DNA from 2 places in the Enterobacter sp. CP102 genome. Region 2 is predicted to be linked to the other one. Evidence: predicted binding sites of a transcription regulator. Region 2 holds the regulator's gene; the other holds the start of a gene.
The links. The regulator sigma-54, encoded in region 2, starts transcription at its own class of promoters, with help from an activator protein. The targets are predictions, from matches to a motif close to GTTGGCACANNTTTCGCTNT.
Positions count from the first base shown of each region.

Region 1 (14,997 bases), 520 kb from region 2:
TAGACCACCTGCTGCGCCGCATCCGGCGTGGCATCGTTCTCATCAATAAACTTACGGCTCAGCTGACTGAATACCACCGTTTCACTCATCGGATACGCGCCTCATCCACCACCTGATTCAGGTTTGCGACAATCTCATTCAGACGCGGATCGTTTTCCGCCTCCAGCCAGCGCGCGACCTGATGATCGCCCTGACTGAGCAGACGCAGATAATCATCCGCAATCTGGCGGCCATAGCGATAGCCCGCCAGTTTGCGCGCCATGCGGTCGACCTTCACGCGCAATGGCTGCACCATATCCGGGTGCAGAATGGTGGCAGGCTGGCTGTCTAGTTCACCCGGTGCGCGGGCGTGGATCTTCTGCTCCAGCAGGCCGAGTGCCATCGCAAATCCGTACAGCGTTGCGGCAGGTGTTGGCGGACAGCCCGGAATATAAACGTCCACCGGGACAATTTTGTCAGTGCCCCCCCACACGCAGTAAAGGTCATGGAAGATACCGCCGCTGTTACCGCACGCGCCGTAAGAAATACAGATTTTCGGATCCGGCGCTGACTGCCAGGCACGCAGCGCAGGCGATCGCATGGCGCGGGTTACCGCCCCGGTAAACAGCAAAATGTCGGCATGACGCGGGGACGGCACCACTTTGATGCCGAAGCGTTCGGCATCAAACAGCGGCGACAGCGTGGCGAAAATTTCAATTTCGCAGCCGTTACAGCCGCCGCAGTCCACGCGGTAGACGTAGGCCGAGCGTTTGATTTTTTTCAGCAGCGACGTCTTCATGCTGGCGATGGATTCGTCCACCGTCATCGGCACCGGAATGCCGTTATCGTCGCGTGGGCCGAGTAAGTTTTCCATCAGCTGGCCTCTCTCATATGACGGGTTAAATCGATGCGGTCAGACGGCAGCAGGCATTTCTGACGTTTGCATTCCGGGCAGGTTTCAAAGCTTTCCCGGTGGTGCTCTGCGCGGGCGTCACCGTTGTGTTTTAACAGCGCAATGGCGTAGTCGATCTCTTTTTGCACGGCAAACGGGCGGTTGCAGACGCGGCAGTTACACAGCGCGAAACGCGACTGTTGCAGGAAATCCTCTTTCTTCCATACCGCCAGCTCGTATTCCTGAGAAAGACGGATAGCCACCGTCGGGCACACCTCTTCGCAGCGGCCACAAAAAATGCAGCGCCCGAGGTTAAACTGCCAGGCCAGCTCGCCGGTTTTCAGGTCCGTCTCCACCGTCAGGGCGTTGGACGGGCAGGCATTCACGCAGGCGGCACAGCCGATGCACTGCTGCGGATTGTGCTCTGGCTTACCGCGAAAGTTTTTATCCACCGGCATCGGCTCCAGCGGATAGCTGCTGGTCTGGGTGCCGGTTTTGATGACTTTTTTGATAAAGGTAAACATCACGAGTCCTTATTTCAGCGGCGAGTTCTTACGCTCGATGCTGTAGCGCTCAAGCTCTTTGTACGGCACCACCTGGCTTTTCTTCTTGCGCACGTCCACGACGGTCATGCGGTCTGTGCAGGAGTAGCACGGGTCGAGGCTGCCGATGATCAGCGGCGCATCAGACACGGTGTTGCCGCGCAGCATATAGCGCAGGGTTGGCCAGTTGGCGTAGGTTGCCGCACGGCAGCGCCAGCGATAGAGCTTCTGGTTGTCGCCGGTCATGCTCCAGTGGATGTCGTCACCGCGCGGCGCTTCGGCAAAACCAAGGGCAAAGCGGTTTGGAATATAGGTGAAACCTTCCACCATCAGCGGGCCGCCAGGCAGGTTATCCAGGCCGAAGTCGATCATATTCAGCGCGGTGAATACTTCGTTGATACGCACCTTCAGGCGAGAAATCACGTCGCAGCCCTGTTCGCTGTGTACCGTCATCGGCAACAGACCGTAGCCCACAAACGGGTGATCCGCGCGGGTGTCACGGGCGTGGCCGCTGGCGCGTACCATCGGGCCGACGTTGCTGAAGTCGCGGGCAATCTCAGGATCCAGGCGGCCAATACCGACGGTGCGCTGCTCGATGTTTGGCGTGCTGAGCAGCATATCCACCAGATCCTGCACATCGCGGCGCATCTGCTGCGCAAGCAGGCGGGTCTGGATCATGTCGTCTTTCAGCAGGTCGCGGCGGATCCCGCCGATCAGGTTTAGGCCGTAGGTTTTACGCGCCCCGGTAAGGATCTCCGCCATCTTCATTGAAGCTTCACGCACGCGGAAGAACTGCATAAACCCGGAGTCGAAGCCGACAAAGTGGCAGGCCAGGCCGAGGTTCAGCAGGTGCGAGTGCAGGCGTTCCACTTCCAGCAGAATGGCGCGGATCATCTGTGCGCGCTCCGGCACCACGATGCCCATGCTGTTTTCCACCGAGGTGGTGTAGGCGGTGCTGTGGGCAAAGCCACAAATACCGCACACGCGATCGGAGAGGAAGGTCACTTCGTTGTAACCCATGCGGGTTTCTGCCAGCTTTTCCATGCCGCGATGAACGTAGAACAGGCGGTAGTCGGCGTCGATAATGTTCTCGCCGTCAACGAACAAACGGAAATGCCCCGGCTCATCAGAGGTGACGTGCAGCGGGCCAATTGGCACCACGTTGTTCTTTTTACTGCCCAGCTCGTTGATGAATTCGTAAGTTTCGCTGTCGGTGGTCGGTGCCGGGCGCTGACGATAATCCATGCTGTCTTTACGCAGCGGATAGAGTTCGTCCGGCCAGTCGTCCGGCAGCACCAGACGGCGTTCATCCGGCAGACCGACAGGCACCAGGCCGTACATGTCGCGCACTTCACGCTCGCCCCAGACGGCGGCAGGCACGCGCGGCGTAACCGACGGATACTCCGGTTTGTTCGGGTCCACTTCGACGCGCACGGTTACCCAGCACTTCTCGAACTGCTCCATCGACATCACGTAATAAACCGCATAGTTCCCGCACAGCTGACGTTCGTCGTTGCCGAACAGCACGGAGAGCCAGCCGCCCTGCTGGTAATACAGGAACTCCACCACCTCTGGCAGGTAGTTCACCTTCACGGTGAGGGTGATCTGGTCTTTGGTCTGCCAGGACTCTTCCAGCACCACGCCGGGAAACGCCTGATGCAATGCGGCGAGATACTGCTGACCTTTTTTCTCTTCAGACATAAAAATTCTCTTTAATCACGCCACCAGCAAGGAGACGAATGCTAAAAATGCAAAACCAAAACCGGCCCAGGTGATCCGGGACGTCGCCACAAAACGCAGACGCGCCATGCTGTTCTCAAACAGCGCAATCACCAGCACGCCGATAAGCAGCTTGAGGACGGCCACAACCACTGCCAGCACCAGGCCGCCAGCGGTAAAGTGCGTCATCTGTCCCCACGGGAAGAAAACGCCGACAAACATTTGCAGCACTACCAGCTGTTTGAGGCTGATGCCCCACTTCAGCACCGCAAAGCCGTAGCCGCTGTACTCGGTCAGTGGCCCTTCCTGCAATTCCTGCTCTGCTTCTGCGAGGTCAAACGGCAGTTTGCCCATCTCAATAAAGGTGGCGAACGCGCAGGCGCACAGCGCCAGGATCAGCGGAATGGAACGTGCAACAGGCCAGTGGTAGACGGTGTCGGTGATAAAACTGATATGAGTTGAACCCGCAACCTGCGCGGCAACCCACAGCCCCAGCAGCAGGATCGGCTCAACCAGCACGCCCAGCATCGCCTCGCGGCTGGCGCCAATGCCGGTAAACGGGCTACCGGTGTCCAGGCCAGCAATGGCAAAGAAGAACCGCGCGATGGCAAACAGATAGATAAGGGTGATCAAATCGCCCAGTACCGGCAGCGGAGAGCCAACGGTCACCACCGGCAGCGCAGTGGCGATGGTCAGCATGACGCCTACCATCACAAACGGCGTCAGGCGAAACACCCAGCCTGCCGCATCGGGCGCAACGCTCTGGCGGGTGAGCAATTTGAACAGGTCGCGGTACTCCTGGAGGACACCCGGCCCGCGACGGTTATGCATCCGGGCGCGCAGCACACGGCTCACCCCGGAAAGCAGTGGCGCAATGGCGAATAACACCAGCGCCTGAAGTAATGCCAGTAACAGACTCATGTCAGGCTCCTCGTGAAATCACAATCACCACCAGCACCGCCAGCTCGATAACCGCCAGACGGCGGAACAGCGCAGGCACGGCAGCACTCTGCCAGCCAGGGATCCACGCCACCGGATTCAGCCAGTGACGCAGCTTCAGCACGGCAGCAAAGTTCTCTTTCACCGGCATGGCAAAGCCGTGGGCGGTGATCACCATGGATTGCTCGTGTTCATAACCGCAGGCCCACGCCGCACCGCGCGAGCGGGAAGAGAGACGGTCGCGTTTGAAGAACAGCATCAGAATGAATGGCAGTAGCGGCGCGGCAATCAGCAACAGCGCAATCATCGGCTGAGAAACAGTGGTGTGCGCCGTCGTGAGCGGCAGCGGTATCGCGCTACCCAGTAGCGGCAGCAGCCACGGCGCAGCGACACCGCCGATAACGCAGCACAGCGCCAGAGCGACCACGCTTGCCGCCATCAGCACCGGCGTGCAGCAGGCCTGTTCCGCCTCTTTCGTGCGCGGTGCGCCGAGGAAGGTCACGCCATAGACTTTCGCCATACACATCGCCGCCAGCGCGCCGGTGATAGCAAGCCCCATCGCCAGCAGCGGGCCGAGCAGACGCGCAATAAACGCATCACTCTGGCCGAGTGCGAAGAAGGACTGATAAATCACCCACTCACCGGCAAAGCCGTTCAGCGGCGGCAGCGCGGCCATCGCCATCAACCCCACCAGCATGGCAAGGGAGATAACCGGCATCTTTTTACCGATGCCGCCCAGTTTTTCGATATCGCGATGGCCGGTACGGAACCAGACGCTACCCGCGCCGAGGAACAGTGTGCTTTTAAACAGGCTATGGTTGACGAGATGATACAGACCACCGATAAACCCGGCGGCAATCAGTGCAGGCTGGTTAAGCGCCAGTCCCGTTACGCCCGCGCCAAGACCGAGCAGAATAATGCCGATATTCTCCAGGGTGTGATACGCCAGCAGACGCTGAATGTTGTGTTCCATCAGCGCGTACAGCCCTCCGACAAATGCGGTCACCATACCCGCCAGTAGCAATACCACGCCCCACCACAGCGGCGGTTGCCCGCCCGCCAGCGACAGGGTAAGAATGCCGAACAGCCCAACCTTCATCACCACGGTGGAGAACAGTGCCGCCGCCGGAGCCGGGGCATTGGCATGGGCCTGCGGCACCCAGCCGTGCAACGGGATGATCCCGGCCAGCAGGCCAAAGCCCACCACGCCCGACAACCAGATGTCAGCGCCAAACGGCAACTGCTGCGCCCGCTCGTTCAGCAGGGCAAAATCCAGGGTGCCGTAGCGCTGCCACACCAGCCAGCAGGTCAATGCCAGCAATAGCGTGCCGAGTCGCCCCAGCGCAAACCACAGCTTGCCGGAAGCACTGCACCCGGTCAGGAACACGCCGCACAGGGCCATGATTTCGGCCATCACCACCAGCGCGCCCAGGTTGCTGGCCGTCACGGTGCAGACCGCCGCCGCCATCAGCACATTCACCAGCAACCCGTTTGCTTTGGTGCTGTGATGGCGGTGCCAGTCAATATTAAACAGGCTGATAAACAGCCCGCACAGGCCAAAGGTCACCAGCCAGATGGCATTCAGCGGGGTGACCTGAACTGCGTGATGTACCAGCGGAATGATGGCTTCAGCAGATTGCCCGCCGAGCAGAACTACCCCACCCGCGGCCAGCGTCATCAGGCTGCCTGTCGCCCCGCCAATCCCGGCAATCCAGCCGCTCAGGGTTTTATGGAACGAAAAAATCAGCGCCAGAACGGCAGCTGCGGCAAACCAGGCCACAGCGCTGTTAATCATCGTCACTGCGTTCATTTCGCCCCCTCGTTGTATTCCTGAAGCAGCGAAAGATCGCCAAAATCGGTGTTGATCGTCAGCTCACGCTTGCGCTTACTTGTACGGGCAATATCGCGAATGTTGACCAGAATGAGCGCTTTGGTCGGGCAGGTGCGCACACAGGCCGGGCCTTGTTCATCAAAGCTGCACAGATCGCACTTCACCGCGACGGCGCGCACGCCGGGAACCCAGTCCAGCAGCGTACTGACGCGTGCCGGAGCCGGTGGCGCTGGCGGCGCTTTCGGGGTATTGGCATTCGCCGGAATATGCAGCGGGCGGCTGCCGGAAAACTCAATCGCGCCAAACGGGCAGGCAATACCGCACAGCTTGCAGCTTACGCACAGGCTTTCATTGAGCTGTACCGCGCCATCAACACGGGTGATGGCATTAACAGGGCAGACACCCGCGCACGGGGCATCCTCACAGTGGTGGCAGAGCTGCGGCGCAGACTCTTTTTCATTTCGCATGACGCGCAGGCGCGGCATTGACTGCAACCCGTGCAGGCGATGTGTTTCCGAACACGCCGCTTCACAGGTTCGACAGCCGATACAGACCGTCGAGTCGGCAATTACAAAACGGTTCACCGGGTAATCCTCTGGTGATGGTCATTTTTGACGAAAATCTGTCTTATCGACACTTCTCGACACGCAATACTCAGGCAACGTTTGCCGATGAATTTCCGTTCATCAGCTGTTGCAGGTTGACCGGTAAATCGTGCTCAACCGCGCTGTACAGGCCGTTGTAGACCGGCGCGATTTTTTCCAGGTAATGTTCCAGCACCTGCTGACGATCGCGGTTGCTGACGTGACCATCAACCATGCCATCAGCCATCAGCTGCGCCTGCGCAATGCGTTGTTTATCCCCGTCTTTTGTCTCGACGTAATACTCGATGGTGTGGCTGTTGAAGCTGTCTGCCAGGGTGACGTAAATCGTGAAGTGTCCGAACAACACAAAGCGCATATCGCCCTGTGCCGCGCAGCTCATGGCATGGTGTAGCCGGGCTTTCGACAGGGTGATCCCCTGAACCAGAGAATTGCAGTAAAGATGCCACTGCTCCTGTAACTGCTGATGCCGCTGCGCGATGTAATCCGCTTTTTCGCTGATTTCCCAAATAGTCATGTCAGATATCCGGTTAATGGAGATTGCGGCTACTAAGCAGATTCCATGCCAGTTTTTAATGCATTGATTTTTAATGATTTAAATACAGAACACACTATTAAAATGGCAGTGTCGACGTGTCATTTCGACAGCGTTGACATCGTCACGCCTTAACAAAAATCAAGATGGCATCGTTATTGCATTAAAGGCGCAATTCACTGAGGAGGCGTCATGCACGAAATCACCCTCTGCCAACGGGCTCTGGAGTTAATCGAACAACAGGCGGCACAACACCACGCAAAACGCGTGACCGGTGTCTGGCTGAAACTCGGCGCGTTTTCCTGCGTCGAAACCAGCGCCCTCACCTTTTGCTTTGAGCTGGTGTGCCGCGACACGCTGGCGGAAGGCTGCCAGCTTCATATTGAAGAACAGCAGGCGGAATGCTGGTGCGAACAGTGCCAGCAGTACGTCACGCTGCTGTCGTCGAAAGTACGAAGCTGCCCGCAGTGTCAGAGCACCGGGCTACGCATCGTGGCCGATGACGGAATGCAGATCCAGCGCCTCGAAATCGAGAGGGAATAATTATGTGTAGTACCTGCGGTTGCGCCGAAGGCAACCTTTATATAGAAGGGGATGAGCATCGTCCTCACTCTGCGTTTCGCTCCGCGCCCTTCTCTCCTGCTCCCCGTCCATCAGGAGCCTTTACCGGCCTGGCCTTTACGCCAACACAATCTGCTGACGGCGACCTGCATTACGGCCACGGCGAAGCCGGCACGCACGCGCCAGGCATCAGCCAGCGGCAGATGCTGGACGTCGAAATCAACGTGCTTGATAAAAATAACCAGCTGGCTGCGCGTAATCGCGCCCGTTTTGCCGCCCGCAAGCTGCTGGTGCTAAACCTGGTCTCCAGCCCGGGCTCTGGCAAAACGACCCTGCTCACCGAAACGCTTAAACGCCTGAACGGACGCGTCTCTTGCGCAGTTATTGAAGGCGATCAGCAGACGGTTAACGATGCCGCGCGGATCCGTGAAACCGGCACGCCGGCCATTCAGGTGAACACCGGCAAGGGCTGCCATCTTGATGCGCAGATGATAGCCGATGCCGCGCCGCGTCTGCCGCTGGCGGATAACGGCATTCTGTTTATTGAGAACGTGGGTAACCTGGTCTGCCCGGCGAGCTTTGATCTGGGTGAACGGCATAAAGTGGCCGTGCTGTCGGTAACCGAAGGGGAAGACAAACCGCTGAAATACCCGCACATGTTTGCTGCCGCATCGGTGATGCTCCTTAACAAAGTCGACCTGCTGCCGTACCTGAATTTCGACGTCGATAAATGTCTGGCGTATGCCCGTGAAGTGAACCCGGATATTGAAATCCTGCTGGTTTCCGCCACTGGCGGGCAAGGTATGGATAACTGGCTGAACTGGCTGGAGAGCGAACGATGTGCATAGGCGTCCCGGGGCAAATCCACGCGATTGACGGCAATCAGGCCAAAGTAGACGTGTGCGGCGTGCTGCGCGATGTCGATCTGACGCTGGTTGGCAGTGTGGATGAAAACGGTGTGCCCCGCACCGGCCAGTGGGTGCTGGTACACGTTGGCTTTGCCATGAGCGTGATTAACGAAGCAGAAGCGCGCGATACGCTGGATGCCCTGCAAAACATGTTTGATGTGGAGCCTGATGTCGGGGCGCTGCTGTATGGCGAGGAGCGATAACCATGCGCTATGTTGATGAATATCGCGCGCCCGAACAGGTGATGCAGCTTATTGAACACCTGAAAATGCGGGCAAAACATCTGCGCTACACCGCTGAAAAACCGCTGCGCATCATGGAGGTGTGCGGCGGGCATACCCACGCCATCTTTAAATTTGGCCTCGACCAGCTGTTGCCGGACAACATCGAGTTTATTCACGGCCCGGGCTGCCCGGTGTGCGTACTGCCAATGGGGCGCATCGACAGCTGTATCGAGATTGCCAGCCAGCCTGACGTTATTTTCTGTACCTTCGGCGACGCCATGCGCGTGCCGGGGAAAAATGGCTCGTTACTCCAGGCCAGAGCGCGGGGAGCGGACGTGCGTATCGTCTATTCCCCGATGGATGCCTTAACGCTTGCCGCCGACAATCCCACGCAAAAAGTCGTCTTTTTCGGCCTGGGCTTTGAAACCACCATGCCTGCAACGGCCATCACCTTACAGCAGGCCAAAGCGCGCAACATCAGCAATTTTTTCTTTTTTTGCCAACACATTACGCTTATCCCGACCCTGCGCAGCCTGCTGGAAGAGCCGGGCAACGGCATTGATGCGTTTCTGGCGCCAGGGCACGTCAGCATGGTCATCGGTACAGAGGCTTACGGGTTCATCGCCAGCGACTTTGATCGTCCTTTAGTGGTCGCTGGTTTCGAACCTCTTGATCTACTGCAAGGCGTGACCATGCTGGTTGAGCAGAAAATAGCAGCCCTGAGTACGGTGGAAAATCAGTATCGCCGCGTGGTCCCGGATGCCGGGAATGTGCTTGCCCAAAAAGCCATTGCTGAGGTTTTCAGTGTGGAAGGTGACAGCGAGTGGCGCGGCCTGGGATTGATTGCCGAATCGGGTGTGCGCCTGACGTCTGCATACCGTGCGTTCGACGCCGAAGCCCATTTCCACCCGCAACCGCAACAGGTTTGCGACGATCCCCGCGCCCGCTGTGGCGACGTACTCACCGGTAAATGCAAACCACATCAATGCCCGTTATTTGGCAACACCTGTAACCCGCAAACTGCATTTGGCGCACTGATGGTTTCATCAGAAGGCGCGTGCGCTGCGTGGTATCAGTATCGCAATCAGGAGTGTGAAGTATGAACAGGGTAGAAATGGCGCACGGTAGCGGCGGACAAGCCATGCAGCAGCTGATTAATCAGCTGTTTATGGACGCCTTTAACAATCCCTGGCTGGCCGAGCAGGAAGACCAGGCGCGCATTGCTCTCTCTACCCTCACCGCTCAGGGCGACAGGCTGGCGTTTTCTACCGACAGCTACGTTATTGATCCGCTGTTCTTCCCTGGCGGTGATATCGGCAAGCTGGCCGTCTGCGGTACTGCAAACGATGTGGCGGTCAGCGGCGCCATTCCGCGCTTTCTCTCCTGCGGCTTTATCCTTGAAGAAGGGCTGCCAATGGACACCCTGAAGGCCGTTGTCGCCAGCATGGCATCCACTGCGCAGGAAGCAGGGATCGCCATCGTGACCGGGGACACCAAAGTAGTCCAGCGCGGTGCGGCTGACAAACTGTTCATCAACACCGCCGGAATGGGGGCAATTCCTGCCGATATTCACTGGGGTGCGGGGCAATTGACCCCGGGTGACGTGTTGCTGGTCAGCGGAACGCTGGGCTGCCACGGCGCGACTATACTCAACCTGCGCGAAGGTCTGGGGCTGGATGGCGAATTGCGTAGCGACTGTGCCGTGCTGACCCCGCTTATTCAGACCCTGCGTTCATGTCAGGGCGTAAAAGCCCTGCGCGATGCCACGCGCGGCGGCGTTAATGCGGTGGTGCATGAGTTCGCGGCAAGCAGCGGATGCGGTATTGAACTGACCGAGCGCGGACTACCAGTCAAACCCGCAGTACGCGGGCTTTGTGAACTGCTTGGGCTGGACCCGCTAAACTTTGCCAATGAAGGCAAGCTGGTTATCGGCGTGGAACGCCATGCCGCCGAAGCGGTACTGGCACAGCTACGTGATCATCCCTCAGGGAAAGAAGCCGCGATTATCGGTGAAGTGGTTGAGCGCAAAGGGGTGCGCCTGACCGGGCTTTACGGCGTTAAACGTACGCTGGATCTGCCGCACGCCGAACCTTTACCCCGAATTTGCTAGAACCGCGCCAACAGCGGGCAGCACAGGATTTTCCCTTTTTTTGCCAGTTTCAATTGGAAAGCAATGATGCCGTATACACCGATGAGCGATCTTGGACAGCAGGGCCTGTTCGACATTACGCGCACTCTTTTACAGCAGCCGGACCTCGGCTCGCTGAGCGACGCCCTGACGCGGCTGGTCAGGCAGTCGGCACTGGCGGACAGCGCTGCCATTGTGCTCTGGCATAGCGGGAGTCATCGCGCGAGCTATTTTTCCGCGCACGACAACGGCAAACCCTTTCAGTACGAAGATGAAACGATCCTGGCTCATGGCCCGGTGCGGCGGATCCTCTCCCGCCCTGAAGCCCTGCATTGCAGCTTCGACGAGTTTCGCCAGGCCTGGCCGATGCTTGCAGAGAGCAACCTGTATCGTCCTTTCGGGCACTACTGCCTGCTGCCGCTGGCGGCTGAAGGGCATATTTTTGGTGGCTGCGAATTTATCCGCAAGACGAACCAGCCCTGGAGCGAGGCGGAGTACGAGCGTCTGCATACCTTTACCCAGATTGTGGGCGTGGTGGCAGAGCAGATCCAGAACCGGGTGACCAACAATGTCGACTACGACCTGCTCAGCCGTGAACGCGACAACTTCCGCATTCTGGTGGCGATCACTAACGCCGTGCTCTCGCGCCTGGATATGGACGAGCTGGTCAGCGAAGTCTCTAAAGAGATCCACCACTATTTCAAAATTGATGCGATCAGCATCGCGCTGCGGGGCCATCGTAAGGGCAAACTGAACATCTACTCAACGCACTATCTCGACGAAGCCAATCCGGCTCACGAGCAGAGCGAGGTGGATGAAGCGGGAACCCTTTCTGAACGCGTGTTTAAGAGCAAAGAGATCCTGCTGCTCAATCTGAACGAACACGATGCACTGGCACCCTACGAACGATTACTGTTTAACACCTGGGGCAACAAGATCCAGACGCTGTGCCTGCTCCCGCTGATGTCCGGCAATACCATGCTGGGCGTGCTGAAGCTGGCACAGTGTGAAGAAGGCGTGTTCAACACCGCCAACCTGAAACTACTGCGCCAGATTGCCGAACGTATTTCCATTGCGCTTGATAACGCGCTGGCTTATCAGGAAATTCATCGCCTGAAAGAGCGGCTGGTGGATGAAAACCTGGCCCTGACGGAACAGCTCAACAACGTCGACAGCGAGTTCGGTGAAATCATCGGTCGCAGCGAAGCGATGTACAGCGTGCTCAAGCAGGTCGAGATGGTGGCGCAAAGCGACAGCACGGTGCTAATCCTGGGGGAAACCGGGACGGGCAAAGAGTTAATTGCCCGCGCGATCCACAATCTCAGCAACCGCAACAGCCGCCGGATGGTGAAGATGAACTGCGCCGCCATGCCTGCGGGCCTGCTGGAAAGCGATCTCTTTGGCCATGAACGCGGTGCCTTCACTGGCGCCAGCAGCCAGCGGCTGGGTCGCTTTGAGCTGGCGGATAAAAGCTCGCTGTTCCTGGACGAAGTGGGCGATATGCCGCTGGAGCTCCAGCCCAAGCTGCTGCGCGTGTTGCAGGAACAGGAGTTTGAACGCCTGGGCAGCAATAAGCTTATTCAGACAGACGTGCGGTTGATTGCCGCCACCAACCGCGATCTGAAAAAAATGGTCGCAGACCGCGAATTTCGCAGCGACCTCTATTATCGTCTGAACGTCTTCCCGATTTATCTGCCGCCGCTGCGGGAGCGCCCGGAGGATATTCCGCTGCTGGTGAAAGCCTTTACCGCGAAGATTGCCCGCCGGATGGGGCGCAGTATCGACAGCATTCCTGCCGAAACGCTGCGCACGCTTTCGTCAATGGAGTGGCCGGGCAACGTGCGCGAACTGGAAAACGTCATTGAACGTGCCGTGTTACTGACGCGCGGCAGCGTGTTGCAACTCTCGCTGCCCGAAGTGACGATGCCAGAAGAACCGCTGGTCGCGGCAGAAGTAGCACAGGCGGGCGAAGACGAATTCCAGCTGATTATGCGCGTGCTGAAAGAAACCAACGGCGTCGTTGCGGGGCCGAAAGGCGCTGCGCAGCGTCTGGGCCTGAAACGGACCACGCTGCTTTCACGAATGAAGCGACTGGGTATTGATAAAGAGAGCCTGGTGTAACTTGTCTTGCCGGGCGGTGTTTCCTGATGCCGCCCTTTGTCACTCTGCGAAATTGTCCCTCATTGACACAATATATTTTCCTCTGTATAAAATTCCGCCTTAATAATGAGTTTCATTTGCATTAAAAATACAATAAATGAAGGGTAGCGTTTCATGAAAAAGGTCATCTGCGCGCTGGGAATGGCGTTCGCATCGGTCGGTTCTGCTCTGGCAACAACATATCCTCTCACTCTTGAAAACTGCGGATATAAAGAAACATTCACCAAAGCGCCCGAGCGCGTTGTTGCCCTGGGGCAAAATACCGTCGAGATCCTCTTACTGTTAGGCCTGCAAAATAATGTCACCGCCAGTGCATTCTGGCCCACAAAAGTGTTACCGGCGCTGGCTGAGCAAAATGCAAAAATTAAAACGCTGACGGTAGAAATCCCGACCCTTGAATCCATTCTCGCCCAGAACCCTGATTTCGTGCCTGCACAGCTGCCGCTGCTGCTGGGGCCAGAAAGTAAAGTCGCAAAACGCGAAGACCTGGCCACCGTGGGGGTCAACAGCTATTTATCCCCTGGCATGTGCGCCACCAAAAAAGCCGCCGGTGATATGTACGGCAGCCGCCAGAAGCTGTGGGATATGACCTATCTCTATAAAGAGATTGAAGATTTCGCCGCCATTTTTAATGTGCAGCCTCGCGGTGAAGCACTAATTGCCGACTTTAAAAAACGTGAAAACGATCTGCGCGCTGAGTTTGGCAAGAATAAAAAAGACCTTTCGTTTGTCTTCTGGTTCTCCAGCGCCTCACCTTCTGCTGATGCCTACGTCGGCGGTAAAAACAGTGCATCCGGTTTTATTGCCAACGTTCTGGGTGGGCATAATGCCATTACCTCTGAAACAGAGTGGCCAACGGTGAGCTGGGAAAGCGTTATCGCCGCTAACCCGGATGTGATTGTCGTTTCCAGCCTGGACCGCAACCGCTGGGCACTCGATAACGCAGAGGAAAAAATCAAATTCCTGAAAAGCGATCCTGCCGTCAGCCAGATGGATGCCGTTAAAAAAGGTCACATCGTCGTGATGGACGGCCAGGCAATGAACCCGACCATTCGTACCCTCTACGGTGCTGAACAGGTGGGCGAGCAGCTCAGAAAACTGGGGCTTAACTGATGACCGCTGTTGTTCAACAAGCGCGACAAGGATTCATCCTGACAACCTCGTGTTTGCTTTCCATCGTGCTGTTGTTCCTGGTGATCGCCGTTGGCGTCAGCGTGGGTGAGCTTTCTATTCCACTGCAAAACGTCTTTTACGCCATCAGCAATAAAATGGGGCTGACCGCAGTCCCGCTTAACCGCATTTATGAAAGCGTGATTTGGGATTTTCGCCTGAGTCGTGCGCTGGTAGCGGCGTGCTGCGGCGCGGGCCTCGCTATTTGCGGGGCGGTGCTGCAAAGCCTGTTGAAGAACGCGCTGGCTGAGCCTTACGTGCTTGGCGTGTCTGCGGGGGCCTCAACGGGCGCAGTCTCGGTGGTGGTATTAGGTATCGGCACCGGCGCGGTGTCCCTCTCGGCGGGCGCATTTGCCGGGGCGTTTGCCGCCTTTGTCTTCGTGGCGTTCCTGACGAATGGCGCGCGCGGTGGCAACGAACGCACCATTCTGGCGGGGGTTGCGGCGTCTCAACTTTTCAACGCCATTACCGCTTACACCATCAGCACCTCGGCAAGCGCGCAGCAGGCTCGCGATGTGATGTTCTGGCTGCTGGGCAGCTTCAGTGGCGTGAGATGGCCTGAGTTTCAGCTCGCTCTGGTGGTTGTTCTGGCCGGGCTGGCGGTGTGCCTTTATTACTCGCGCGCGCTGGATGCCTTTACCTTTGGCGATGACGCTGCCGCGTCACTGGGCATTGCCGTGCCCTGGGTACGCCTGATCCTGTTCACCACGACTGCGCTCATCACCGCCACCATTGTCAGCATGGCAGGCTCCATCGGCTTTGTCGGGCTGGTTGTGCCGCATGTGATGCGCTTCTTCTTTGGGCCAT
Region 1 is NZ_CP104014.1:3,677,939-3,692,935, forward strand. It holds gene N1249_RS17275 (formate hydrogenlyase maturation HycH family protein) at 1-89, opposite strand, end outside; gene N1249_RS17280 (NADH-quinone oxidoreductase subunit B family protein) at 86-853, opposite strand; gene N1249_RS17285 (formate hydrogenlyase complex iron-sulfur subunit) at 853-1,395, opposite strand; gene N1249_RS17290 (NADH-quinone oxidoreductase subunit C) at 1,405-3,114, opposite strand; gene N1249_RS17295 (respiratory chain complex I subunit 1 family protein) at 3,130-4,053, opposite strand; gene hycC (formate hydrogenlyase subunit 3) at 4,055-5,881, opposite strand; gene N1249_RS17305 (4Fe-4S dicluster domain-containing protein) at 5,878-6,486, opposite strand; gene hycA (formate hydrogenlyase regulator HycA) at 6,557-7,021, opposite strand; gene hypA (hydrogenase maturation nickel metallochaperone HypA) at 7,232-7,582, shown strand; gene hypB (hydrogenase nickel incorporation protein HypB) at 7,585-8,448, shown strand; gene N1249_RS17325 (HypC/HybG/HupF family hydrogenase formation chaperone) at 8,439-8,711, shown strand; gene hypD (hydrogenase formation protein HypD) at 8,714-9,835, shown strand; gene hypE (hydrogenase expression/formation protein HypE) at 9,832-10,842, shown strand; gene flhA (formate hydrogenlyase transcriptional activator FlhA) at 10,909-12,981, shown strand; gene N1249_RS17345 (ABC transporter substrate-binding protein) at 13,135-14,133, shown strand; gene N1249_RS17350 (iron ABC transporter permease) at 14,133-14,997, shown strand, end outside.
Region 1: hypA (hydrogenase maturation nickel metallochaperone HypA) is a predicted target of sigma-54. The motif match lies at 7,185-7,204, and genes of this name have one in related genera.

Region 2 (14,997 bases):
GTTTGCCTTCCAGTTCGCCACGGCGCAGCAGGGCGCTGATATAGCCGTCACTGATTTTATCGAGTTGTTCGGCGATCGGGGAGAGTCGGCGTGGTTCAAAGACGCCCACAACGATGCAGGCACTCCGCTGTTTCTCCGGGCTACCGCTTTTTACACTGAACTCCATGCACTACGCTCCTGAATCTTAAAGACAACGGCGGCTGCTACGGATAGAATTGAAACCTTTCGTAACTCATGTCCGCTGTTGTGGTGACTTCGTGTTAATCTTACGTTATTACGGTTTCGACACGTCAGAAAATATCCTGAAGCGTGAATCCGCCGGGTTTTTTAATCTTAGCGATGATTTCGACGACTCAAGAGAATAAATGACGTTTAAGCCATGAAACAAGCGATTTTCCAGCAAAAAGACGGGTTTTTACGGGCGTATTTAAAGTGATAATCATAAGATATCTGGTGCGGGAAACGCTCAAAAGCCAACTGGCGATCCTGTTCATCCTGCTGCTGATCTTCTTCTGTCAGAAGCTGGTGAAGATCCTCGGTGCGGCCGTTGACGGCGAAATCCCAACAAATCTGGTGCTTTCCCTGCTTGGGCTGGGGATCCCGGAGATGGCGCAGCTCATTCTGCCGCTGAGTCTTTTCCTCGGTTTGCTCATGACGCTGGGCAGACTCTATACCGAAAGTGAAATCACGGTCATGCATGCCTGCGGCTTGAGTAAAGCCGTGCTGGTGAAGGCCGCCATGATACTGGCGCTGTTTACCGGGATTGTTGCTGCGGTGAATGTCATGTGGGCGGGCCCGATGTCCTCTCGCCATCAGGATGAAGTGCTGGCCGAAGCCAAAGCCAACCCGGGTATGGCGGCGTTAGCGCAAGGGCAGTTCCAGCAGGCCACCGACGGTAACTCTGTGCTGTTCATCGAAAGCGTTGATGGCAGCAAATTCAATGACGTATTCCTCGCGCAGCTGCGAACGAAGGGCAATGCTCGCCCGTCAGTTGTGGTTGCCGATTCAGGCCAGCTGGCGCAGCGTAAAGATGGTTCCCAGATTGTTACGCTGAATAAAGGTACCCGTTTTGAAGGCACCGCGATGCTTCGCGATTTCCGTATTACGGACTTCGAGAACTATCAGGCCATTATTGGTCACCAGGCGGTTGCGCTTGATCCAGGCGATACCGAACAGATGGATATGCGCACGCTCTGGAACACCGATACCGACAGGGCGCGCGCAGAGTTCCACTGGCGTATTACTCTCGTATTCACCGTGTTTATGATGGCGCTGATTGTCGTTCCGCTGAGCGTGGTTAACCCGCGTCAGGGCCGCGTGCTCTCAATGCTGCCGGCGATGCTGCTGTATCTGGTCTACTTCCTGCTGCAAACCTCGATTCGTTCGAATGGTGCGAAGGGTAAACTTGATCCAATGATCTGGACGTGGGTGGTCAACAGTTTGTATATCCTGCTGGCGCTGGGATTAAACCTGTGGGATACGGTGCCGGTGCGCCGCATTCGTGCCCGATTCTCGCGTAAAGGAGCGTTGTAATGCAGGCGTTTGGCGTTCTCGACCGCTACATCGGTAAAACCATTTTCTCCACCATCATGATGACCTTGTTCATGCTGGTGTCGCTCTCCGGCATTATCAAATTTGTCGACCAGCTGAAAAAAGCCGGGCAGGGCAGCTACGACGCGTTGGGCGCGGGAATGTATACCCTTCTCAGCGTACCAAAAGATGTCCAGATCTTCTTCCCGATGGCCGCTCTGTTAGGCGCACTGCTTGGCCTGGGGATGCTGGCTCAGCGCAGCGAGCTGGTGGTGATGCAGGCTTCCGGGTTTACCCGTTTGCAGGTTGCCCTCTCGGTGATGAAAACCGCTATTCCGCTGGTGCTGCTGACTATGGCGATCGGCGAGTGGGTTGCCCCGCAGGGTGAGCAGATGGCGCGTAACTATCGTGCGCAGGCCATGTACGGTGGCTCATTGCTCTCGACCCAGCAAGGGCTGTGGGCAAAAGATGGCAATAACTTTGTCTACATTGAACGCGTGAAAGGCGATGATGAACTGGGTGGCGTGAGTATTTACGCTTTCAACGACCAGCGTCGTTTGCAGTCTGTACGTCATGCGTCCTCTGCGAAGTTTGATCCCGAGCATAAGCAATGGCGCTTATCACAGGTTGATGAATCAGACCTCAAAGACCCGAAACAGATCACCGGCTCTCAGACGGTTTCTGGTACGTGGAAGACCAACCTTACCCCGGACAAACTGGGTGTGGTGGCGTTAGATCCTGATGCGCTGTCCATTAGCGGTCTGCATAACTACGTGAAATACCTGAAATCGAGCGGCCAGGACGCCGGGCGTTATCAGCTCAATATGTGGAGCAAGATTTTCCAGCCGATGTCCGTTGCGGTCATGATGCTGATGGCGCTGTCGTTTATCTTCGGGCCGTTGCGTAGCGTGCCGATGGGGGTTCGCGTCGTAACCGGTATCAGCTGCGGGTTCGTGTTCTACGTTCTCGACCAGATCTTTGGCCCGCTGACCCTGGTTTATGGCATCCCGCCGATTATCGGTGCGCTGTTGCCAAGCGCCAGTTTCCTGCTGATCAGCCTCTGGCTGCTTCTGAAACGTTCCTGATAATTGCTTCTCCTCGCTCCCGGCCCGTCGGGAGCGAGGCTAATCTCCTGTTTCACCCCGCACTTTTTCTCACAACCTCCACCGCCCCGCCCTGAATTTGAGTATTATTGAGCGATAAAGTCGTGAAGGGATCCTCTATGAAGCAAATTCGAATGCTGGCCCAGTACTATGTCGACCTGATGATGAAGCTCGGCCTGGTACGTTTCTCCATGCTGCTGGCTCTGGCGCTGGTTGTTCTGGCGATTGTTGTGCAGATGGCTGTCACCATGGTCTTGCATGGTCAGGTCGAAAGTATCGACGTGATCCGCTCTATCTTCTTCGGATTGCTGATTACGCCCTGGGCGGTCTATTTCCTCTCCGTGGTGGTAGAGCAGCTTGAGGAGTCCCGACAGCGTTTATCAAAACTGGTTGAGAAGCTGGAAGAGATGCGCGAGCGCGATCTCAAACTTAACGTCCAGCTCAAGGACAATATTGCCCAGCTCAACCAGGAGATTTCAGATCGTGAGAAAGCCGAAGCCGAACGTCAGGCCACGCTTGAGCAGCTGAAAATAGAAATGAAAGAGCGTGAGGTGACGCAAATTCAGCTCGAACAGCAATCCTCTTTCCTGCGCTCCTTCCTTGATGCCTCGCCGGATCTGGTTTTCTACCGTAACGAAGATAAAGAGTTTTCCGGCTGTAACCGGGCGATGGAGTTGCTCACCGGGAAAAGCGAGAAACAGCTCGTTAACCTTAAGCCGCAGGATGTCTATTCTGAAGAGGCGGCGGCGAAGGTAATGGAAACGGATGAGAAGGTCTTCCGCCATAATGTTTCTCTCACCTATGAGCAGTGGCTGGACTACCCGGATGGGCGGAAAGCCTGCTTTGAAATCCGTAAGGTGCCGTACTACGACCGCGTGGGGAAACGCCACGGCCTGATGGGCTTTGGCCGTGATATCACCGAGCGTAAGCGATATCAGGATGCCCTGGAGCGCGCCAGCCGCGACAAAACCACGTTTATCTCCACCATCAGCCATGAACTGCGCACGCCGCTGAACGGGATTGTCGGCCTGAGCCGCATCCTGCTGGATACGGAATTAACGGGCGAGCAGGAAAAATACCTGAAAACGATCCATGTCTCAGCGGTGACGCTGGGTAATATCTTCAACGATATTATCGACATGGATAAGATGGAGCGTCGTAAAGTTCAGCTTGATAACCAGCCGGTGGATTTCACCAGCTTCCTGGCCGACCTGGAAAACCTGTCCGGGTTGCAGGCTCAGCAAAAGGGACTGAGCTTTGTGATGGAGCCAACGTTGCCGCTGCCGCATAAAGTGACCACCGACGGCACGCGCCTGCGCCAGATCCTGTGGAACCTGATCAGCAACGCGGTGAAATTTACCCAGAAGGGTCGGGTGGCTGTGCGTATCCGCTATGACGAAGGGGATATGCTGCACTTCGAAGTTGAGGATTCCGGTATCGGCATCCCGCAGGAAGAGCAGGATAAAATCTTCGCGATGTATTACCAGGTGAAAGACAGTCACGGCGGTAAACCGGCAACGGGCACCGGGATTGGCCTGGCCGTCTCCAAGCGTCTGGCCAGAAGCATGGGCGGGGATATTACCGTCGCCAGCCAGCCGGGCAAAGGCTCTGTCTTTACGCTGACGGTTCATGCCCCAGCGGTCGCAGAAGAGGTTGAAGACACCTTCGATAACGACGAAATGCCGCTGCCTGCACTGCATGTCCTGCTGGTGGAAGACATTGAGCTGAACGTGATTGTGGCGCGCTCGGTACTGGAAAAATTGGGTAACAGCGTGGATGTGGCGATGACCGGCCAGGCGGCGCTGGATATGTTCACGCCAGGCGAGTACGACCTGGTGCTGCTGGATATTCAGCTTCCGGACATGACCGGGCTGGATATCTCCCGTGAGCTGACGCGTAAATACGCCGCCGATGAGCTGCCGCCGCTGGTGGCATTGACGGCGAACGTGCTGAAGGACAAAAAAGAGTATCTCGATGCCGGTATGGACGATGTGCTCAGCAAGCCGCTGGCGGTTCCTGCATTAACCGCCATGATTAAGAAGTTCTGGGATACCTGTGATGAAGAGGAGAGCACCATGACGTCTGTTGATAGCGCGAAGACACAAGCGATTCTGGATACTGCCATGCTTGAGCAATACATCGATTTGGTTGGTCCGAAACTGATCACCGACGGTCTGGCCGTGTTTGAAAAAATGATGCCGGGATATTTAAGTGTGCTGGAATCGAACCTGACCGCGCGCGATCAAAAAGGGATCGTTGAAGAGGGCCATAAAATTAAGGGTGCTGCCGGTTCGGTTGGTTTGCGTCATCTGCAACAGCTCGGTCAACAGATTCAATCCCCGGATTTACCTGCATGGGAAGATAACGTGGGTGAATGGGTTGAAGAGATGAAACAAGAGTGGCAGAACGATGTGGCGGTGCTGAAAGCCTGGGTGGACGCCAGAAAAAAATGACCCCGGCTTAACCGGGGTGCGCGAATACTGCGCCAACACCAGGGAAATCTTGGCTGCGCCTGATTTTTTGTGTTGTTTTCGCATGGACGCCGCCCGAAAATTTAGGCCGCACGCAGATAAGATAGCAAATCTTAAATACTTTGTTACATGAATCAGTGAAATGTGTGAAGCATAGCGTTTTAATCAGAATTATTAATATGCTTCAGCGATTTGCAAAGAAGGAACGTCATGATGAAAAAGATTGGTGTCGTGCTGAGTGGGTGCGGTGTTTACGACGGTTCTGAGATACATGAATCGGTAATAACGCTGCTGGCATTAGCCAGACGTGGCGCTGAGATTATCTGCTTCGCCCCGGATAAAAATCAGGTGGATGTGATAAATCATCTGACTGGCGAAGCCATGCCGGAAACCCGTAACGTGCTGATTGAAGCGGCCCGAATTGCGCGGGGTGATATTTATCCCCTGGCGCAGGCAAATGCCGCAGAACTTGACGCACTCATTGTTCCGGGGGGCTTTGGCGCGGCCAAAAATTTAAGCACCTTTGCAGCCCAGGGAAGTGGATGCCTGGTCGACAGGGATCTTAGCGTGCTGGCCCAGGCGATGCATTCTGCCGGCAAGCCGCTGGGCTTTATCTGTATTGCCCCTGCCATGCTGCCAAAAATTTTCGATTTCCCGCCGCGCCTGACCATCGGGACAGATATCGATACCGCAGAAGTGATTGAAGATATGGGGGGCGAACATGTGCCTTGCCCGGTCGATGACATCGTGGTGGATGAGGACAATAAGATTGTCACAACACCTGCCTATATGCTGGCGCAAAACATCGCTGAGGCAGCTGCCGGTATTGAGAAGCTGGTGGACAGAGTGTTGGTTCTGACTGAATGATCCGAAAATTTAAGGCTGGCGCGTGGGCCAAACGGATCCTGTTGCGTATTGTCATCGTCCTGGCTGTTTTCTGGGGTGGTGGTATCGCCCTGTTTAGCATCATGCCTGTCCCTTTTTCTGCCGTGATGGTTGAGCGCCAGCTTAGCGCCTGGTTATCCGGTGATTTCGGCTACGTTGCGCACTCTGACTGGGTGAGCATGGATCAGATCTCTCCGTTTATGGGGCTGGCGGTGATTGCCGCAGAAGATCAGAAATTCCCGGATCACTGGGGGTTTGACGTGGCGGCAATCCAGAAAGCGCTGGCGCATAACGAGAGACATGAAGATCGTGTCCGGGGTGCATCCACGCTTTCTCAGCAGACGGCAAAAAACCTGTTTTTATGGGATGGTCGCAGCTGGCTGCGAAAAGGTCTTGAGGCGGGTCTGACGCTGGGCATGGAAACGGTCTGGAGCAAAAAACGTATTCTGACCGTCTATCTGAATATCGCTGAGTTTGGCGATGGGGTATTTGGTGTCGAAGCCGCCGCGCAACGTTATTTCCATAAACCGGCCAGCCGACTGAGTATGTCCGAAGCGGCACTCCTGGCCGCCGTCTTGCCTAATCCCATCCGCTTTAAGGCCAACGCCCCATCAGGGTACGTGCGAAGCCGTCAGGCGTGGATCATACGCCAGATGCGTCAGTTAGGTGGGGAAGGATTTATGCAGCGTAATAAGCTGATGTAGGGCGGGTAAGCACAGCGCCACCCGCCTGACTAGCAGATCTTAATCTTCGTCGAACCCTGCGTTGAACAGCGCAATCACCGCCGCCAGAGCTTCTTCTTCCTGTGGGCCTGTAGCCTCAACTTCAATTTGTCTGCCTTTGGCAGAATCCAGCATCAGTAGCGCGATGACGCTATTGGCTTCAGCCTCTGTACCTTCATCGTTACGCAGCAGAACCTCCGCATCAAAACCCTGCATCAGTTCAAACAGTTTCATCGCCGGGCGGGCGTGCATACCCAGCTTATTCGTGATTTCAACAGTTTGTTTTACGGTCATGTTTTACGTTTTTCCAGCGTGCGATGACGGGACTGAACGTTCTTCCCGCGTGAGCGGAAGTAGTCGGCCAGCTGTTCGGCAATGTACACCGAACGATGTTTACCACCGGTACAGCCAATCGCCACCGTCAGGTAGCTGCGATTGTTTGTTTCCAGCATAGGTAACCATAGCTCAAGGTAGCTGCGCGTCTGGTAGATAAAATTGTGAACTTCTGTGTGCCTGTCGAGGAACGCCGCCACGGGTTTATCAAGACCGGTCATTGGACGCAGTTTTGGATCCCAGTGGGGGTTAGGCAGGAAGCGCACGTCGAAAACATAATCCGCATCGATAGGAATGCCGTGCTTAAAGCCGAAGGATTCGAACACCATGGTCAGTTCGCGCTCGCGTTTACCCAGCAGACGGGTACGCAGCATTTCGGCCAGCTCGTGAACGGACATTTCAGAGGTGTCGACAATCAGGTCGGCACGGGAGCGCAGCGGCTCCAGCAGGTCGCTCTCTTCGTCGATGGCGCTTTCCAGAGAGAGATTCTTGCTGGAGAGCGGATGCAAACGGCGGGTATCGCTGTAACGACGGATCAGCGTGTTACGGTCAGCATCAAGGAACAATAGCTGAGGTGAAAACGAGTCAGGCAGGTTGCTCATCGCCTGTTCAAAGACTTCCGGTGATTCTGGCATGTTACGGACGTCGATACTGACGGCAGCAGACGTTTGTCGGTCCGCGAGCGTCCGGGCCAGGTCGGGCAGCAGCACAACCGGCAGGTTATCGACACAGTAAAAGCCCATATCTTCAAGCGCGCGGAGGGCGACGGATTTCCCCGACCCTGAACGACCGCTGACGATCATCAGCACCATGTTCCGTTTCTCCTCAGGACAACAGATGTGAAGGCCATCTCCCGGTTATGCATCATCCTGATTGCCTTCTGCTTCAGTGATAATTTGATATAACTCTTCATCACTTTGGGCTGAGCGCAGTCGACGGCAAATGGTTTTATCGGCCAGACGTTTGGCGACCAGCGAAAGCGTATGCAGATGGGTTTTGGTCTGGTCAGCAGGAACCAGCAGCGCGAAGAGGAGATCGACTGGCTGATTATCGATGGCGTCGAAGGCGATCGGCGTTTCGAGCTGCACAAAAACACCAACGGCACGCAGGGTGTCTTCTTCCAGCTTGCCATGCGGGATAGCAATGCCGTTGCCAATGCCAGTACTGCCCATTTTTTCGCGGGTCAGAATAGCTTCGAACACCACCTGAGACGGCAGGCCCAGCTGTTTTGCGGCCAGTTCACTGATGATTTCCAGCGCACGTTTTTTGCTCTGGCAGTGAACGCCACTGCGGGTACATTCCTGGTTAAGGACATTGCTCAGTTGAAGAGCGGAATCGTTGTTCATCATAATTTCACCTAAGCGCTAACTGTACAAATGGCCTGTTGTGTTTCACAACAGGCCTTCCTGCACCCGTTAACTGCCCGGACAATTAGTGTTGTTTCAGTTTATCTTTATGTTTATTGAGCTGTCGTGCAAGCTTGTCAATCAAGCCGTCGATAGCAGCATACATGTCTTGCCCTTCCGCACTGGCATGGAGTTCACCCCCGTTCACGTGCAGGGTTGCATCCGAGATATGAGTCACTTTCTCCACTTTCAACACAATATAGACCTGGTTGATCCTTTCGAAATACTGCTCAAGTTTCGCGAACTTAGCGTTCACAAAATCGCGTAAAGCCTCAGTAATTTCGACGTTGTGTCCTGTGATGTTGAGCTGCATAGTGTCTTCCTTATCGGTTGTGTCAGACCAGTTGTTTACGCTGGTTAGACGGCGGAATGGATAAAGACTCTCGATACTTTGCAACAGTACGGCGTGCCACCATGATACCCTGATCGGACAGCATGGTGGTTAACTTACTGTCACTCAGTGGCTTCGCGGGATTCTCCGCGGCGATCAACTTCTTCACCAGTGCGCGAATGGCCGTCGACGAGGCTTCGCCGCCGCCTTCGGTATTCACGTGGCTGGAGAAGAAATACTTAAGCTCAAAAATACCGCGTGGACTGTGCAGATACTTCTGCGTGGTCACGCGGGAAATGGTTGATTCATGCATTTCGACGGCCTGGGCGATATCTGCCAGCACCATCGGTTTCATATACTCTTCGCCCTGATCAAAGAACGCCTGCTGCTGCTCGACAATACAGCGGCTTACACGGAGCAGCGTATCATTTCTGCTCTCCAGACTCTTGATCAGCCATCGCGCTTCCTGAAGATTGCTACGAATGTACTGGTTGTCGGAGTCGTTGCGTGCGCTGGTGCACATGGAGGCGTACTGCTGATTGATTTGCAGGCGAGGAATGCTGTCGGAATTCAGTTCGACAACCCAGCGGCCGTTATGCTTTCTGACCAGCACATCCGGGATTACATATTCGGGTTCGCTGGTCTGGATGGATTGGCCAGGGCGAGGGTCGAGCGACTGGATCAGGTTGACGGCTTCTTTCAACACCTCTTCTTTAAGGCGGGTGACGCGCATCAGGGTGCGGAAGTCATGGTTCGCCAGCAGATCCAGATGATCGCTGATGATTAACCGGGCTTCTTCAATCCACGGGGTCTCTTTGGCGAACTGAGAAAGCTGGATCAGCAGGCAGTCGCGCAGATCTTTCGCGGCCACGCCAACCGGGTCGAAGCGCTGAATACGCTTCAGAACCGCTTCAATTTCCTCGAGTTCGATCTCATCATCGCCGATGCTCTCAAGAATATCGTCCAGAGAAACGGTCAAATATCCGGTGTCATCAACGGCATCGACAATGGACGTCGCAATTGCACGATCGGTGTCAGAGAAGGGGGTTAACTCCACCTGCCACATCAGGTAATCCTGAAGCGACTGGGTGGTTTCACCCTGATAGACCGGTAGCTCATCATCCTGGTAGTCTGCACGCGTCCCGGATGGGGTTCCTGCGGTGTAGATTTCATCCCAGCTGGCATCCAGAGGCAGCTCGTCCGGCATCTCTTTTTGTTCGAGAGCATCAACGGTATCGAGCGTTTCGGTGTCTTGCGTTTGCTGAGTGTCTACCTCGTCATGAAGATCGGTTTGCTCCAGCAACGGGTTACTGTCCAGTGCTTGCTGGAGTTCCTGCTGTAGTTCTAACGTGGACAGCTGCAACAGGCGGATAGCTTGTTGTAGCTGTGGCGTCATCGCCAGTTGTTGGCTGAGCCTTAATTGCAAACCTTGCTTCATGTTCAGAGCATTTTTCTCCGGTTCGGCGTTACGTTACCTCTACCCTATCAGAGTCTGAAGTCTTCCCCAAGGTACACGCGCTTAACATGCTCATCTTCGAGGATCTGCTGCGGCGTACCGTGGGCGATCAGATGGCCCTGGCTCACAATATAGGCGCGTTCACACACGGCCAGCGTTTCACGGACGTTGTGGTCAGTGATCAGTACGCCAAGCCCGCTGTCACGCAGATGTTCAATAATACGTTTGATATCGATGACGGAAATAGGGTCAACGCCCGCGAAGGGTTCATCCAGCAGGATGAATTTCGGGTTTGCAGCCAGCGCGCGCGCAATCTCGACACGACGACGTTCACCGCCTGACAGCGCCTGACCTAAGCTATCGCGCAGGTGTTCAATATGGAACTCTTCCATCAGTTCGTTAGCACGATCCTGACGCTGCTCGCTCGACAGATCGTCGCGGATCTGCAACACGGCCATCAGGTTATCGAAGACGCTTAAACGACGGAAAATGGACGCTTCCTGAGGAAGATAGCCGATACCACGGCGTGCACGGGCGTGCAGCGGCAGCAGGCTGATATCTTCATCATCAATGACAATGTTGCCTGCATCACGCGGTACAATACCTACCACCATGTAGAAGGTGGTGGTTTTACCCGCACCGTTAGGGCCTAAAAGGCCAACAATTTCGCCGGAGTTGACGGTCAGACTGACATCTTCCACGACGCGGCGGCCCTTATAGGCCTTAGCGAGATTTTTTGCAGTTAATGTTGCCATAACGAATTAGTTACTCTTCTTCTGTGCCGGGGCCTGGCCTTTGCCTTTATCTTGCAGCTGTGAAGGAACAAGCACGGTAGTAACGCGTTTGCCTTTCTCGCTGGAAGCTTGCATTTTCTGCTCTTTCACCAGATAGGTGATCTGGTCGCCGGTGATATTGCTGTCCAGCTGCTCCAGGTAGGCGTTACCAGTCAGGATGACAAGATCCTTCGCCAGTTCATAGTGCATATGGGTGGCGTGGCCTTTAACCGGTTTACCGTTGTCCTGCATCTGGTAGAAGGTTGCCGGGCTGCCGTAGCCATCAATAATTTCTTTGCCCTGCTCACCACCTGGACGGGTGACGACCACTTTGTCGGCGTTAATTTTGATGGTGCCCTGAGTCATGACGACGTTGCCGGTAAAGGTGACGACATTACCCTGCATATCGAGAGACTGGGTGTCAGATTCAATATGAATCGGCTGTTCGGTATCGCCAGTCACAGCAAGTGCGGGAAGACTGGCTGCCAGCAGTGCGCTGGCGATAATGGCTTTAAGGCTGAGTTTGTTTGTTTTGAATTTCATAAGAGGATCTAACCTTTTCAATCAGCTCGGCGTTTTTGCTGCGTAAGTTCCCGCGCATTCTCAGACCGCTGGAATTAAATGTTGTGCCATACAGTGTAACCAGATCCTGCGAAGTCACATCCTGGGTCACCAGGTTAATCTGGGCATTATCTGTTGTAATTTTACGCAGTTGAGAGTCAGCGGTCAGGGCGTTGACCTCAACATGACCATACAGATAAAGCATACGGTCATTTGTTAATTTTGCTCTGTCAGACTTGATCGACCACGTTGGCACTTTATCGGTATCAAATGTGGTCATTACCGGTTGGGTAAACCACGAGATACCATCATCTGAAAAATACTCAACATGCTTTGCAATCAGGCGATAGTTCAGCGCACCTTCCGGGCTGTAAACCACCGTATCACTGTGATCGCTTTTGTATGTTGGATCGCTGGTGTTGATCACTTCCGTTTGGGTATCGTCACGGTCAGCGAGGTTGACGCCAATCAGTACCAGTGCGACAAGCGTTAGCAGAATGATAACCCAACGTCTGGTTTTACTCATATTGATTGCCCTTTGGCCTCTTCAAGCTTGCCCTGCGCCAGCAGAAGCAGATCGCAGACTTCACGTACGGCACCGCGACCGCCGTTGATGTGGGTGACATAGTCAGCACGCGGTATCAACAGCGGATGGGCATCGGCTACCGCGATGCTCAGACCCACTTCGGCCATCACCGGCCAGTCGATCAGATCGTCGCCCACATAGGCAACATGTTCAGGCGCGATGGACAGTTTCGCAAGCAAATCGTTGAATGCCAACATCTTGTCGGATTGCCCCTGATACAGATGGGTAATGCCCAACGTTTCGCAGCGGTCTTCTACAAGTTTAGCTTTTCGCCCGGTGATGATAGCAACTTCGATGCCGGATGTGAGCGCGCAGCGAATGCCGTAACCGTCGCGAACATTGAATGCTTTTAGCTCTTCGCCATTATTGCCCATGTAAATCAGGCCATCGGAGAGTACGCCATCTACATCCAGGATCAGTAGACGGATGTTTTCCGCCTTCGCCATCATGGCTGTACTCACCGGACCATAACAGGTTGCAAGGGATGCACCCGCATTACTCATTGTCTTATCCTTCATTACACTACGCCAGCGCGTAGAAGATCATGCATATGTACCACACCCAGCAGTTGGTCGCCATCGGCAACCATCACTGAGGTTATGTGGCGGGACTGCATCAGGTTCAGCACATCCACTGCCAGGGTGCCAGGACGAACGCGGATCCCGCCTGGCGTCATGACATCGGCGATGCCTAACGTGCGAACATCCACGCCCATATCGAACACGCGGCGTAAATCACCGTCAGTGAAGATCCCCTGAATTTTCATCAGATCGTCGCAAACGACCGTCATGCCAAGATTTTTGCGGGTAATTTCCAGTAATGCATCGCGCAGTGACGCGGCTTTGCTTACGTGCGGGATCTCATCGCCCGTATGCATAATATCGTTTACCCGAAGCAGCAGCTTGCGTCCCAGCGCACCGCCAGGATGAGAAAGTGCGAAATCTTCAGGCGTAAAACCACGGGCTTCGAGTAATGCCACCGCAAGCGCATCGCCCATGACCAGCGCAGCAGTGGTGCTGGACGTCGGGGCAAGACCTAACGGGCACGCTTCTTTTGGCACTTTGACGCACAGGTGAATATCCGCGGCGCGTGCCATGCTGCTTTCCGGGCGGCTGGTCATGCAAATCAGTGGGACGTGCAGCCGTTTCAACACCGGGATCAGCGCCAGGATCTCGTTAGATTCACCAGAATTCGACAGCGCAATGACCACATCCTGCGGAGTGACCATGCCCAGGTCGCCATGTGCCGCTTCCCCAGGGTGAACAAAGAATGAAGAGGTCCCGGTGCTGGCGAACGTGGCGGCCATTTTGCGCCCGATATGGCCAGACTTGCCCATCCCCATAACCACGACTTTGCCGGCACAGTAGAACATCTTCTCACATGCCAGACTAAAATCCTGATTAATGTACTGATCTAACTGCGCCAGACCTTCACGTTCAATCTCCAGAACTTCTTTGCCTGCTTTCTGAAAGTCAAAACCCGGCTGCAATTCTATTTGCGACATAATGCGTTTCCGTTTACCCAGAGAGAAGAGGCGAAAGCCAGTACAGCATCGCCATCCATACGATAAATCCACCTGTCAGCAGCGCGCCTGCGCCTTTGCCAATCTGGCGTTTTCGCCGCCAGCAGAGCAGGGCGAAAATAACGCTGACCAGCAACATCACACCGTAATCGCGCGAAAATGCCAGCGGATTAAACGGCCCTGGCGATATCAATGCCGGCAAGCCGGTCACGATCGCGATATTGAAAATGTTCGAGCCGATGATATTGCCAATCGCGATATCATCCTCACCCTTACGCGCGCCTGCAATGGCGGTTGCCAGTTCCGGCAGGCTGGTACCGATAGCAATCACGGTCAGGCCGATGGTTAATTCGCTCATGGCGAAGGCGTTTGCCAGCACGGTGGCATTATCCACTACCATGCGGGTAGCCATTGGCATAATAATGAGCGCCACGCCAAGCCAAAGCAGCGCGACCGGTAACGTTCCTTCCCGCGGCAGCTCTGCCACCTGCTCACGCGTGAGGCTATCATTGCCCTGTTTTTCTGCCTGACGGGCGATTTTAACGATAAACAGCAGCCAAATTACCGCCAGCGCCAGTAAGAAAATGCCGTCGCTATAGCTCAGCACGCCATCATAGAGCACACAGCCCGCCAACAGGCTTACGATTAACATTAGCGGCAATTCACGGCGCAGAACATCAGAATGCACGCGAAATGGGTGCAACAGTGCAGCCAGACCAAGAATCAGCAGGATATTGACGATGTTGGAACCTATGGCCGTGCCGATAGCGAGATCGACCTGGCCATGAAGCGATGCCGAGACAGAAACGATAATTTCAGGAAGAGACGTCCCGACGCTGACGACCGTCATCCCGATGATGATAGGCGGCACGCCAATCAGCCGGCACAATATTGATGCAGCGAATACCAAACGGTCAGCACTGTAGACCACCAAAAGTAAACCAATTATTAACAGTGCTGTTGCTAAAAGCATCAAAAGTCCTTTCTTCAGGTATACTCGCCGGTCCACTGCGCGTGAATTTTGGTGCTGCATACAGTCTAAGACGTAACGAATTCCTAATTTTGACTTTATGCGCCGGAAAAGTAAAACAAATGCCAGCTTTCGCTAACCTCAACGGCTATTATTCTGTAAAAATGTTGAGTTTAGGGCTGATTTAAGCGTCATGCTTAATGTGAATCAGGGTAAGAAAGGAAACATAAATGAGCCCCAATTTGGCGAATTTAGTCGATGTCCGTGGTGTCAGCTTTTCTCGCGGCAACCGATTAATATTTGATGATATTTCACTGACTGTGCCCCGTGGCAAAATCACCGCCATTA
Region 2 is NZ_CP104014.1:4,199,158-4,214,154, reverse strand. It holds gene pepA (leucyl aminopeptidase) at 1-166, opposite strand, end outside; gene lptF (LPS export ABC transporter permease LptF) at 433-1,533, shown strand; gene lptG (LPS export ABC transporter permease LptG) at 1,533-2,615, shown strand; gene arcB (aerobic respiration two-component sensor histidine kinase ArcB) at 2,753-5,086, shown strand; gene elbB (isoprenoid biosynthesis glyoxalase ElbB) at 5,318-5,971, shown strand; gene mtgA (monofunctional biosynthetic peptidoglycan transglycosylase) at 5,968-6,693, shown strand; gene npr (PTS phosphocarrier protein NPr) at 6,733-7,005, opposite strand; gene rapZ (RNase adapter RapZ) at 7,002-7,856, opposite strand; gene ptsN (PTS IIA-like nitrogen regulatory protein PtsN) at 7,902-8,393, opposite strand; gene hpf (ribosome hibernation promoting factor) at 8,476-8,763, opposite strand; gene rpoN (RNA polymerase factor sigma-54) at 8,786-10,219, opposite strand; gene lptB (LPS export ABC transporter ATP-binding protein) at 10,267-10,992, opposite strand; gene lptA (lipopolysaccharide ABC transporter substrate-binding protein LptA) at 10,999-11,553, opposite strand; gene lptC (LPS export ABC transporter periplasmic protein LptC) at 11,522-12,097, opposite strand; gene kdsC (3-deoxy-manno-octulosonate-8-phosphatase KdsC) at 12,094-12,660, opposite strand; gene kdsD (arabinose-5-phosphate isomerase KdsD) at 12,675-13,661, opposite strand; gene N1249_RS19810 (calcium/sodium antiporter) at 13,675-14,652, opposite strand; gene mlaF (phospholipid ABC transporter ATP-binding protein MlaF) at 14,880-14,997, shown strand, end outside.